Regions from separate parts of the Viridibacillus sp. FSL H8-0110 genome, predicted to be linked through region 4. Evidence: riboswitches for the same ligand, from Rfam matches in the RefSeq annotation. Region 4 holds a riboswitch; each other region holds the start of a gene.
What was found. Region 4 has a riboswitch for cobalamin ahead of MHH98_RS11525 (Ig-like domain-containing protein). Riboswitches for the same ligand answer to the same signal wherever they lie in the genome.
Positions count from the first base shown of each region.

Region 1 (3,219 bases), 1.6 Mb from region 4:
TTTGCAGGATATGATGTCTCACGTGAATACTACATCAATGATGCAGGTAATCAAATCAATAATTTAGCAGCATCTTTAGAAGCTCGCTACAAACAATCGTTAGGCTTAGATGCTTCTATGCCTGAAGACGGTTATCATGGTCAAGATATTATCGATATCGCAGGTAAATTAGCTGCTGAGTTTGGTGATTCGATTCTAAGTAAATCAGATGAAGAGCGCTTTGAATTTTTCCGTGAGCATGGCTTGAAATTAGAGCTTGGTAAATTACAAAAAGACTTAGCAAACTTCCGTGTAGACTTTGACGTTTGGTATTCTGAGACATCACTTTATAAATCAGGTAAAGTTGAAACGGCTCTAGAAAAACTTCGTGCGAATGGTCATGTATTTGAAGAAGAAGGCGCTACTTGGTTCCGCTCGACAACATTTGGCGACGATAAAGATCGCGTACTTATAAAAAATGATGGCTCTTACACATATTTAACACCAGATATTTCATACCATGAAGATAAAATTCAACGTGGATTCACTAAACTTATCAACATTTGGGGAGCTGACCACCATGGCTATATCCCGCGTATGAAAGCAGCAATCGAAGCACTTGGTTATGATCGTGACACATTAGAAGTTGAAATCATTCAAATGGTGAACTTAATGAAAGACGGCGAAAAAGTGAAAATGAGTAAACGTACAGGTAACGCGGTTACTTTACGCGAACTTGTTGAAGAAGTTGGCTTAGACGCAGTACGTTATAACTTTGCAATGCGTGCAGGTGATTCACATATGGACTTTGACCTTGACCTAGCTGTTAAGCAATCAAATGAAAACCCTGTTTACTATGCACAATATGCACATGCTCGTATTTCTTCAATCTTGCGCCAAGCAAAAGAACAAGGATTAGCAGCATCTAAAGAACATTTAAATCTTCTTAATGCAGAGAAAGAAATTGATGTCTTGAAAAAAGTAGGGGACTTCCCACAAGTTGTTGCGGATGCTGCGAAGAATCGCACACCACACCGTATTACTAACTACATTCAAGAACTAGCAGCAACTTTCCACAGCTTCTACAATGCTGAAAAAGTATTAGATGCTGATAACAAAGATCGCTCAGAAGCACGTTTATCTCTAATTACAGCAGTTCGTACTACAATCGCCAACGCACTAAAACTTATTGGCGTATCAGCACCTGAGAAAATGTAATGACAGAAATACCCTTTTAGCTACTGAGGTTGAATAAGCTTGTGAATCTAAGAGGTACTTATAAAAAGACTATTTCTCACTGAATAAGTGTGGAATAGTCTTTTGGTTTTTATAAAGAACAAATGAAAGAAAAAAATTGCGCTAGTTAAAGATAAAATAGCTAGACTTCATCGATTCATGTCACAATGTGTTATTGCTAATAGTTCCACCAAGCCTAGTAACATCTTGGACAAGTATTTAATTTTCTGTATAATTGAACACGATGTAATAACAATTGTATATTGTGAAACATGATGGTTCTTTACTTTGATTCAGTAAAGAGAAAAGGGAAGTCGGTGTAAATCCGACGCGGTCCCGCCACTGTATGTGTGAGTAAGTCGTAATTTGTCACTAAAGTATAACACTTTGGGAAGGCACGGCAAGCTGTGATCACGAGCCAGGAGACCTACCAACATGGAGACCACCAATTAGAACTACGCGGATAGAAATGGTGTCAGTAAAAGTGCATTTTAGTACAGCTATGTATATATTCACTGTCATCGTATCTCTCGTCGTAAAACGAGAGATTTTTTTATGAACAAGGAGGAAATGTAAATGAAGAAAATATGGCAATTTTGTTTAGTGTTTGTTTTAGCACTAGGCGTATTAGTAGGCTGTGGCCAAACGGAAGATACGAAGAAAAAGGAAAATAGTGAATCAGCGACAGAGCAACAGGTAGCAGGGTATCCATTAACAGAGACTGATGCACTTGGCAATGATGTGAAATTTACAGAAGCACCAAAGAGCATTATTACATTGGTACCAAGTAACACAGAAATTCTTTTCGCGTTAGGATTAGAAAAAGAAATTATTGCTGTATCGGATAATGATGATTATCCTAAAGCGGCAACGAAAAAAGAAAAAATCGGTGGGATGGAATTTAACGCCGAGAAAATTATTAGCTTAAATCCAGAAGTTGTTTTTGCACACGAAACACTTTTAGGTACTTCTGAAGCAGGTCTCCAACAATTACGTGATGCAGGATTGAAAGTTTTCGTTGTAAAAAATGCTGAGAATTTTGATGAAACGTATAAAACAATTGAACAAATAGGCCACATTACAGGTAAAGCAGATGAGGCTAAGAAGATTACTGATGATATGAAAGCAAAAGTAAAAGAAGTACAAGTTAAAGTGAAAGATGTAAAACAAAAATCAGCATTCGTCGAAACAACAGACGAACCTAATATTTACACTGCGGGTAAAGATACATTTATGCAAGAAATGTTTGATCTAGCTAATATTAAAAACGTCACAGCAGATCAAACAGGCTGGTTCCAAATTGACTCTGAGGAAATTGTGAAACGTAATCCAGATACAATTATTGTGAAATACAACCATGTGAAAAATATTGTCGAGAAGGTGAAAAAACGCCAAGGATTTGATAGTATCACAGCTGTTAAAAATGATGCAGTTGTTCAAGTTGATGCGAACTTAACAAGCCGTACAGGTCCTCGTCTTGCTGAAGGATTAGAGGTCATTGCAAAAGCAGTATATCCAGAGGCTTTTGAGTGAGGAAAACCATTTTAGGGTACACCATAGCCTTTGTGATTTTAATTGTTAGCATTTGGCTAGGTGTATCAATTGGTTCTGTAAAAGTACCAATTAGTACGTTATGGAATACGGCAGCGGATCCAACAGCGACGAATATATTGTGGAAAATACGCATGCCGCGTGTTGTGCTTGCAGGGTTAGTAGGAGCCTCACTGGCCATTGCGGGCGCTGCTTTCCAAGGATTGCTGAAAAATCCTCTCGCCGATCCGTATACGTTAGGAGTGTCATCTGGTGCCTCGGTAGGTGCTGTGGTGACGCTCTTTTTCGGCATTTCGACCCCTATTTTTGGTATATACACATTACCAGCCTTCAGCATGCTAGGGGCCTTATTGGCGATGATGGGTGTAATGGCTTTTGCACGATTAGTTGATCGAACTATGAAAATGGAAACGCTGATTTTAACAGGGATTATCGTTAGTTCATTTTTAGGTG
Region 1 covers NZ_JBBOPJ010000001.1:3,896,993-3,900,211, reverse strand. Annotated here, with positions in the region: gene argS (arginine--tRNA ligase) at 1-1,197, shown strand, start outside; cobalamin riboswitch at 1,475-1,664, shown strand; gene MHH98_RS19355 (helical backbone metal receptor) at 1,792-2,748, shown strand; gene MHH98_RS19350 (FecCD family ABC transporter permease) at 2,757-3,219, shown strand, end outside.
Region 1: it holds a riboswitch for cobalamin, as region 4 does, so the genes downstream of both, MHH98_RS19355 (helical backbone metal receptor) here and MHH98_RS11525 (Ig-like domain-containing protein) in region 4, are expected to answer to the same signal.

Region 2 (3,219 bases), 1.7 Mb from region 4:
AAAGTAGAGTTGGACAAAGAAAAAGGTGTTCAAGTATATGAAATTGATGTGCGAGGCAAAAGTAAAGAATACGAATTAACATTAGATGCTAAAACGGGAAAGTTACTAGAGAAGAAAACAGAGACTACAAAAGTTTCTAATTCAGTAAATAATAAAAAAGTAATTGGTTTAGCAAAAGCGAAAGAAATAGCATTGAAATCGGTTAAGGGCTCTGTAAAAAAAGCGAAGTTAGATCGTGAAGATGGTATTTACGAAATTGAAATCATTAGAGCTGGATATGAATACGATTTTGATATCAATGCGTACACAGGGAAAATTGTGAAAAAAGAAAAAGAGAGAATTTCAAAAAAAGTAGTAACTGGAAAAGTGATTGGTTTAGAGAAAGCGAAGCAAATAGCTTTAAATAATGTTGGTGGTACTGTACAAAAAGCCAAACTAGATAAAAGTGATGGCGTATACGAAATCGAAATTATTAATGGTACAACAGAATATGATTTTGAAATCGATGCAAAAACAGGGAAAATCCTTAAAAAAGAATCAGAAGTAGCTGACGATGTAATCACAACTACTAAACCAAATACTCCTAACACTGGCGATTCAGCAAATCCTTCAACACCTGCAAAAGTAATAGGCATTACAAAAGCCAAAGAAATTGCTTTACAAAATGTTAATGGTACAGTAAAAAAAGCAGGATATGACCGTGAAGATGGCGTATATGAATTTGAGATTTTAACTGCTGATTATGAATATGATATCGATGTCGATGCAGTAACTGGGAAAGCTATGATTACAGATAAAGAAAGAATTACAAAAGTACCAAATCCAACAACAACTTTCATCGGTGAGCAAAAAGCTTCTCAAATTGCTTTAACAAAAGCAAAAGGAACAATTACTAAAATTGAATTAGATGAAGAAGATGGCGTTTATGAAATTGAAGTAAAAGATGGCATGTATGAATACGAATTAGAAATTGACGCTAAGACTGGTGCCATTCTTGATTTCGAAAAAGAGTATGAAGACGACTAATCTTTAATAAAATAGTTCTTTGGCTACCTAAAATATAATTTTGGGTAGTTTTTTATTATTTTCATACTTAAAAACAATCCTAACCTACTGTTTTGTAAAAATAAAATAGACTTTATAGGAAATTATAAAACATTTTTCGTAGGTCTTTTGCTTTCATTTACTTTAATTTTACGATTCTACTTGTCTGATAGGAACACAATATGTTAGATTAGATTAATCAATAAAACACAATATATAGTATGTGAGCGAAAAAAGGTACCATATACGGTTTAAAAGGGAATTCGGAAGAGAAACCGAAGCTGTCCCCGCAACTGTGAATGCGGACAACTGTCAATTAACCACTGAGCAATGCTTGGGAAGGATGACAATTGGATGATGCATGAGCCAGTAGACCTGCCTTTTTCGCATGACGACACTTTCTTCGGGGGTTGAGGAGTTGAAGCGAGAGACTTTACATTGAACAATTTACTTTTGATTACAAAAGTATTTTTTTGTTGTGATTTCGCCTGCTTCCAATTTTAAAACCTAGAGCGATGGCTCTGCCGAAGAAGGCAGATTCATCGCTTTTTATATTTGTAAAAAAGGAGACGACAATATGGTCCAATTAATGACATATGAAAGAGCAATATTATTATCTCAATTAGAGGAAGAGTTTGGTAGAGAAGAAATTAGCCAGCTTATTAGAAAGTCTGAACGCTGGGAAAATAAGAATCCAGAAGGAACTGACGCTGAATGGACAAAGGCGATGAGCTTAGAAGCGTTAAGCTTTTTAGATGAAGAAGACACATATTGGACATTCGTTGCAGCTCGCTTATTATTGGCGGGTGTTTATAGAGAAGCATCTACAGTACGCCAATTAGAAGTAGGACAGGTATACACAGCATTTGCTATACAAGTTGAGAAGCTTGTCGAAAAAGGTTTATATGATCCAGCTTTAACAAAATCATATACAAAACAGGAACTTGAAGAAATTGGTCTAATGCTTGAACCTAAACGAGATGAAATCTTTACATATATCGGATTGAAAACATTATTGGACCGTTATGTTACGCGAGATTATGACAAAACACCAATTGAATTGCCCCAAGAGCGTTGGATGATTATAGCGATGACACTTATGCAAAATGAAAAAACAGATCGCCTTGCGAAAATTAAAGAGTCTTACTGGGCAATGAGTAATTTATATATGACGACTGCTACTCCTACATTATCAAATGCAGGTAAAACGCATGGTCAATTATCAAGTTGCTTTATCGATACAGTAGATGACAGTTTACAAAGTATTTATGATTCAAATACTGATGTTGCGACACTTTCGAAATTTGGCGGTGGTATCGGTGTCTATATGGGGAAAGTACGTAGTCGTGGATCATCTATTCGTGGCTTCAAAGGAGCTTCAAGTGGTGTTGTTCCTTGGATTAAACAATTGAATAATACAGCAGTATCAGTAGATCAATTAGGTCAACGCCAAGGCGCGATTGCTATTTATCTTGATATTTGGCATAAAGATATATTCCCATTCCTTGATTTGAAATTAAATAACGGTGATGAACGTATGCGCGCACATGATATTTTCACAGGCGTTAGTTTACCTGATATTTTCATGGAGGCTGTTGAAGCACGTGAAGATTGGTACTTATTTGACCCGCATGAAATTCGCGAAGTAATGGGCTTTAATCTAGAAGATTACTATGACGAAAAACGTGGACAAGGATCATTCCGAGAGAAATACGAAGCTTGCTTAGCGAACCCAATATTAACGCGTGAAGCTGTACCAGCAATTGATATCATGAAACGTATTATGCGTAGCCAATTAGAAACTGGTGTGCCGTTCATGTTCTACCGTGATGAAGTAAACCGTAAAAACCCAAATAAGCATGAAGGTATGATTTACTCAAGTAATTTATGTACGGAAATTTTCCAAAACATGAGCGCTACTAAGTTCGAATCAATTACATTAGAAGATGATGTTATTGTAACGCGCCGCAAACCTGGAGATTTCGTTGTATGTAACTTATCATCTATCAATCTTGGACGAGCTGTACCTGCTGAAGCTTTAGAAAGATTAATCCCAATTCAAGTGCGTATGTTAGATAATGTTATCGACTTAAATCGTATTCCTGTTCCTCAGGCAGAACGTACAAATGCACGTTATCGTGGTATTGGTCTTGGTACATTCGGTTGGCATCACTT
Region 2 covers NZ_JBBOPJ010000001.1:4,015,362-4,018,580, reverse strand. Annotated here, with positions in the region: gene MHH98_RS19880 (PepSY domain-containing protein) at 1-1,026, shown strand, start outside; cobalamin riboswitch at 1,263-1,441, shown strand; gene MHH98_RS19875 (ribonucleoside-diphosphate reductase subunit alpha) at 1,622-3,219, shown strand, end outside.
Region 2: it holds a riboswitch for cobalamin, as region 4 does, so the genes downstream of both, MHH98_RS19875 (ribonucleoside-diphosphate reductase subunit alpha) here and MHH98_RS11525 (Ig-like domain-containing protein) in region 4, are expected to answer to the same signal.

Region 3 (3,219 bases), 1.4 Mb from region 4:
CTTGAATAATACGAATACCAGCAGTCTCTAATGCTTCAATTTCCTGACGTAGTGCCAAGGCAATTTGTTGAGCTACAATACTACGTGGAACATCATCACGAACAAATGACCAATTTAAAATCGTAATTGGCCCTGTCAACATACCTTTAACAGGTTTAGTTGTTAACGATTGTGCGTACACTGTTTCATCGAGCGTCATTGGTTTTTCCCACTTAACATCTCCATAAATAATTGGTGGTTTAACGCAACGTGATCCATATGAAACGACCCATGCTTTTTCTGTAAATGCAAATCCAACAAGCTTTTCTCCAAAGTATTCAACCATATCTGTTCTTTCAAATTCACCATGAACTAAAACATCAAGTTCTAGTTCTTCTTGGTACGTAATCCATTTATTTATTTCTTTTTTTATGAAATCATCATGTTGTTCCTTATCAATTAGTCCTTTTTTCAACTGTGAACGATTGCGCTTCACTTCAGCTGTTTGCGGAAAGCTACCAATTGTTGTTGTCGGAAAGTCTGGTAATTGTAAAATCTTTTGCTGACGATCTTTTCGAATAGCATATGATGATTGACGAGTTATTTGAATTTCACTCAACCTTTTAATATTCTTCTGGACTTCTCCTTGTTGACGTACTGAGCTGCTATTTAGCAATTCTCTAGTTAATCTGTTTTGTTCGAAGGCCTCTTGATCCGCATCACGATTATTTGTCAAAGCGTTTTTCAAAATAGCCAACTCTTGTAACTTTTCATTAGCAAATGCTAAGTTTTCATATAACTCTTTTGATAATTTCGTTTCTGCTGTTAGACTTACTGGCACATGCATTAGGCTACATGATGGCTGAATCCACAGATGATTAGGGGAAACTAAACTTTCTAATTCAATTAGCATTTCAGATGATTGTTGTAAAGGAGTAATCCAAATGTCACGACCATTAATAATTCCCGCTGCTAGAACCTTATCTTTTGGAAATCCAATTTTTTTGATATTAGAAATATTCTCTTCTAGACCATGTACAAAGTCTAGCCCGATGCCTTCTACAGGTAATTTAATCAATTCTTCATACCATTCTACTGACTCGAAATATGTTTGCAGCAGCAATTTACTAGAGTAATTTACAGTGTTTAGTTGTTCATATATTTCTGAGATTAGTTCCATATCATCCTTAGATAAAGAAGTTGATAGAATCGGTTCTTCTATTTGAATCCATTTTGCACCTGCTGCAGAAAGTTCACTCAATAGTTGACTATAGACTTTGATTAACTGAAGTAAATATGACGGCTTATTCAGCGTTGCAACTTCTTTTGTTAAAAAATAAAATGTCCCTGGGCCTATAATTGTAGGCTTTAGCTCTGTATTAAAGTTTTCCTTCGCTTCTAAATAATAGCGTAATGGTTTATTGTTCAATAATTTTAAAGTTTGTCCTTCATACTCAGGTACAATATAGTGATAGTTCGTATTAAACCACTTTGTCATTTCACTTGCAGAAGCAGATTGATTTCCACGTGCCATAGCGTAGTAAGTTTCTAGAGATACTAAATCTGAATTCCATTTATAACGTGCAGGAATAATTCCAAACATTGCTGCTAAATCTAACATACGATCGTAGTATGTAAAATCACCTACGGTTACTAAGTCAATCTTTGCATCTAGCTGAACTTGAATATTTGCTAATCTATACTCTTTCATCTGAGCTTCGAATTGTTGTTCACTTATTTCTTTTGACCAAAAAGCTTCGATAGTTTTTTTCCATTCACGATTAGGCCCGATATATGGATATCCAATAACTGTACTTTTCATCTTTCAATCCTCCAATTCAATAAAAAACCACCAATTAATGAAAAACATTAAAAGGTGGTTGATGATTTTTAATATAGTAAATATCGAAAAAAATCAGGAATAATAAAAAATGACACACTATTCCCTTTCAAATTCGCTTATCGTACTAGGATATAATAATCCTTGAAAAAATCTCTCTAACACCTCCTATCCGCGTAGGTTTTTTGGTGTGTACTAAACTAAGGCAGGTCTCCTGGCTTGTCATCATCGCTTACTTTTCCTTCCCATCACAAATCTAACAGTGGATTTTAAAGTTTGCTCCAACATACAGTTGCGGGACAGCATCGGATTCTAACCGATTTCCCTTTTAAGCGACTATCTATTTAAGATAGCGCACCTTAGCCTACACGATATTCAATTGTTCACTTACTATAACACACAAACCATAAATTGTTCAGTATATTCTAAATATAAAAATAATTATATTTTATATGATTACCAAACCGTTAAATACAGTTTTTTTAGTATAATTATTAGTTACACTTTCATCTTTTAATCAATACTAGCTTCAATCAAATCATGTGGGTAATATACAAGTTCGTTATATACACTTGTATAAGCCTTTTCTAGCTTTCCTAATTCTTCTTCAATATTTTCAATTTCACAATTTTCAATGGAGCTTTCAATCACGTTCTTCGCCTGTAATAAAGTACAAACTGTATCTGTTACTTGTGAGAGCATCACCCTCGATTTTAACTGTAATTTAAACTCTTCAATATTCATTCATATTCCCCTTATCTGTTCAATAAAAAAACATCTTTTATCAATTAATAAAAGATGTTTTTATGATTAATTAATATGTTCCCTGTTTCGACAATACATACTAGAATAAACGTTTCTAAACAGAGAAACAGAAGTTTTAATCGCTTCTAAATCCTCATTAGTCCAAACGCTTTCTCTAATACGCTGTCGTACAGTGATCATATAAATAGGGTTTCTATTCATTATCACATAACACCTCCTATCCACGTAGGTTTTTGGTGTGTACTAAACTAGGCAGGTCTCCTGGCTTGTCATCATCGCTCACTTTTCCCTTCCCATTACAGTTCTAACAGTGGATCTAAAAGTTTGCTCCTACATACAGTTGCGGGACAGCATCGGATTCTAACCGATTTCCCTTTTAAGCAGCTATCTATTGAAAATAGTGCACCCAATTCTACACATTATTCAGTTGTATCACCATCTTACCATAATGTAATACAAATATTCATAATATTATTTACATGTAATTTAAAAAAGGATTTATGTTGAATATAAATTATTGATTGAATTTTCGATAGAATATTAGTATTTCTGTATACTAATAGCAAAGTGTATGCTTCTTATTATAGATATAAATGATTTATTCAATGGGGTGTTTAAAATGGAGGGGTTCTATT
Region 3 covers NZ_JBBOPJ010000001.1:877,796-881,014, reverse strand. Annotated here, with positions in the region: gene metE (5-methyltetrahydropteroyltriglutamate--homocysteine S-methyltransferase) at 1-1,801, opposite strand, end outside; cobalamin riboswitch at 2,007-2,196, opposite strand; gene MHH98_RS04435 (hypothetical protein) at 2,333-2,563, opposite strand; cobalamin riboswitch at 2,819-3,009, opposite strand.
Region 3: it holds a riboswitch for cobalamin, as region 4 does, so the genes downstream of both, metE (5-methyltetrahydropteroyltriglutamate--homocysteine S-methyltransferase) here and MHH98_RS11525 (Ig-like domain-containing protein) in region 4, are expected to answer to the same signal.

Region 4 (3,219 bases):
TAACAGGCTTAAACTATTCTACTGCATTGTTTATCTTTGCAGGTGCTGTATTAATTTATGTGATTATTGGCGGTTTCCGTGCAGTAGCATTAACAGATGCAGTACAAGGTTCTGTAATGGTCATTGGGACAGTTATTTTACTTGTCGCTACGGTTATTGCTGGTGGTGGAATATCGAATATCATGAGTGATTTAGTAGCTGAAAATCCAAACCTTGTATCTCCTTATGGGGCAGATCGTAGTTTAACGCCATTATATGTTTCGACATTTTGGATTTTAATTGGGATAGGTGTTATTGGCTTACCTCAAATTGCCGTTCGTGCCATGTCATATAAAAACTCAAAAGGCATGCATACAGCCATTATCATTGGCACAATTGCACTTGCTACAGTTATGTTTGGCATGCATTTAATCGGTGTACTAGCACGTCCAGTATTACCAGGCGTAGAAATAGGCGATAAAGTGATGCCTTTACTAACGCTAAAAGTATTACCCCCTTATTTAGCAGGAATTGTTCTAGCTGCTCCAATGGCGGCCATTATGTCTACCGTCAATGCTTTACTTATTTTAGTAAGTTCAACTGTGGTAAAGGATATTTACTTAAACTATATAAAACCAACTGCATCAGATGCACAGATTAAAAAAGCAAGTTTCTATGTGACTACAGTTATTGGGATAGCAGTGGTACTAGTAGCTCTACGTCCACCAGATTTACTTATTTGGCTGAACTTATTTGCTTTCGGTGGATTGGAATCTGTATTCTTATGGCCGGTTGTATTTGGTCTCTACTGGAAAACAGGAAACAAATACGGTGCAATTGCATCGATGATTATCGGGATTTCATCTTATATCTACATTGATCAAATAATGCCAAGTGTATTAGGTATGCATACGGTTACGTTGCCGATTATCTTATCTTTAGTAGCATTTGTTGTAGTAAGTCTTGTTACGAAGGACAAAGTTAAGACTGGGACATCGATTATTTAATATAAAACACCAAACTTTCAATTAAAAAGTTTGGTGTTTTTATGTTGAAAAAACGGTAAATATTTTTTGATGAATCAATTGACAGATAACTCTGGCTGTTATATAGTAATAAAAAATAATTAATTTGTTATATAACAGGAGGGTATCCACATGGAAATGTATAGAGAAGGTTATGAAACGTATTGTCTAGCTTGTGAAAATTATGGTATGGAGTCGATGAATTTTTATCTTTACGTGAGAAACTTAACAGTAGAGCAGTTAAACGCATTCAATCAACATACGAAGGGAAGCGATGATTACGAAGTCTGATGCCATAGTAATTTTATAAAAACCCTACCCTTTGCTAAAAACAGGTAGGGTTTTATTATGTTTTTATTGTTTTAATACGAAAAAGTCTGAATTTTAATACAATAAAAAATATTAATTTACATTCTAAAACTTTTATGAAATACTTTAGATTAATAGACAATTAAATAGTTCTTATAAGAGTGCTTATGTTGATCATAAGCTAAAAGGGAAATCGGTGTAAATCCGATGCAGCCCCGCTACTGTAAGTGTGGATGAAATTGTTGCAAACCACTGGTGCATGTATAATGCGCTGGGAAGGAACAAGAGTAAATAGATACACAAGCCAGGAGACCTGCTTTTATAATGTAGTTTCAATCTTCGAGGGGGAGATTTGGAGCATCGAAGGCCTTTTTGTATATAACTGTACATTTTTCTGGCATTTCGCCGTCCAAAATCTCTTTGCATTGTGTAAAGGGATATTTTTTTGCCCTTTTACATTTTTTTGTATCCTTTTGAAGTGAAAACTACTAATAATTCACAAAAAGATATGGGGGATTTCAACATGTACAAAAGTAAATGGGTAAGAAAATGGGCAGCACCAATCGGTATGGCAAGTTTATTAGCGTTTTCACAACTACCAGGACAATTGTCGACAGTAAACGCTGCAGAAAATACGTCAGCGACAGTTCAAGTACCAGCGAAAGATGTCAGTTATAAAAACGTTCTAAATTCAACAGCGGCATTTTTACTACAACAAGTGCCGAATCCATCATTTGGTGATGAAGACTACGTAACTGATTTCGCTCGTGCTAGCGTACCAGTTCCATCTAAATACTATGAAACTTATTACAATAATCTAGTCAAAGAGGTTAAAAGTAAAGATGGCAAAATCTCTGAAGACGTTGGTAAATATTCAAAAGTCATTATTGCACTAACAGCAATCAACAAAGATCCACGTAATATTGGGGGATATGATTTAGTTAAGTCTATGTATGATACATATTTAGCTACAGAAAAAGCAGAAAAATTAACTAATGGGAATAAATTTCATTTCTTAAATGCTATTGATACGAAAAATTATGATTTATCAACGGAATCGAAATATGCAGAGATTACAAGAACTAAATTAGTAAATGATTTAGTAAAAGATCAATTTGAAGATGGATCATTTGCGTGGGCTCTAGATTATGGATCTGATAAAGATTCAACATCAATGACGGCTACGGCTTTAGCACCTTATACAAAGGATGACAAGGTAAAAGCAGCAGTTGAAAAAGCAAATGATTATTTAGGTAAAGAACTAGGTGAACAAGGTGGTTTCTACTCAGAGTGGGCAAAAGGTGACAGCCCTGAAACGGTATCTCAATTCATCATCAATTTAACGTCTAATCAAACAAATCCAAAGACGGATCCACGTTTCGTCAAAGGTAATGGTAACTGGGCTGTTTCTAACCTAGTAAGTTTTGTAGATAGTGCTACAGGTGGATTAAAAAGCGGTTTATCACTTAAAATTCCAAACTTAATGTCTTCAGATCAAGGATTACGTGCACTTGCTGCATATGACCGCTTTGTAAAAGGCAAAAACCGTATTTATGATATGTCTGATGCTGCAGAGTCACTTAAATTTGACATTACAGCACCTGAAGTAGCAACAGCTAATAAAGTTAGTGATCAAACAACAATTGTTAAAGGCAAAGCTGAAGCAGGAGCGAAAGTTACGATTTATAACGGCTCTAAGCTACTAGCATCAACTACTGCATCTACAAAAGGCACATACTCTTTAACAATCAAAAAGCAAAAAGCTAATTCAACATTGAAAATTTATGTTACAGATGCATCTAAAAATAAGAGCAAAGCATTCACATTAAAAGTAGCTGATAAAACGGCTCCTAAAGCACCATCAGTTAAAAAAGTAACAAAGTCGACTAATAAAGTGACTGGTACA
Region 4 covers NZ_JBBOPJ010000001.1:2,303,134-2,306,352, reverse strand. Annotated here, with positions in the region: gene panF (sodium/pantothenate symporter) at 1-986, shown strand, start outside; gene MHH98_RS11530 (hypothetical protein) at 1,137-1,295, shown strand; cobalamin riboswitch at 1,456-1,648, shown strand; gene MHH98_RS11525 (Ig-like domain-containing protein) at 1,837-3,219, shown strand, end outside.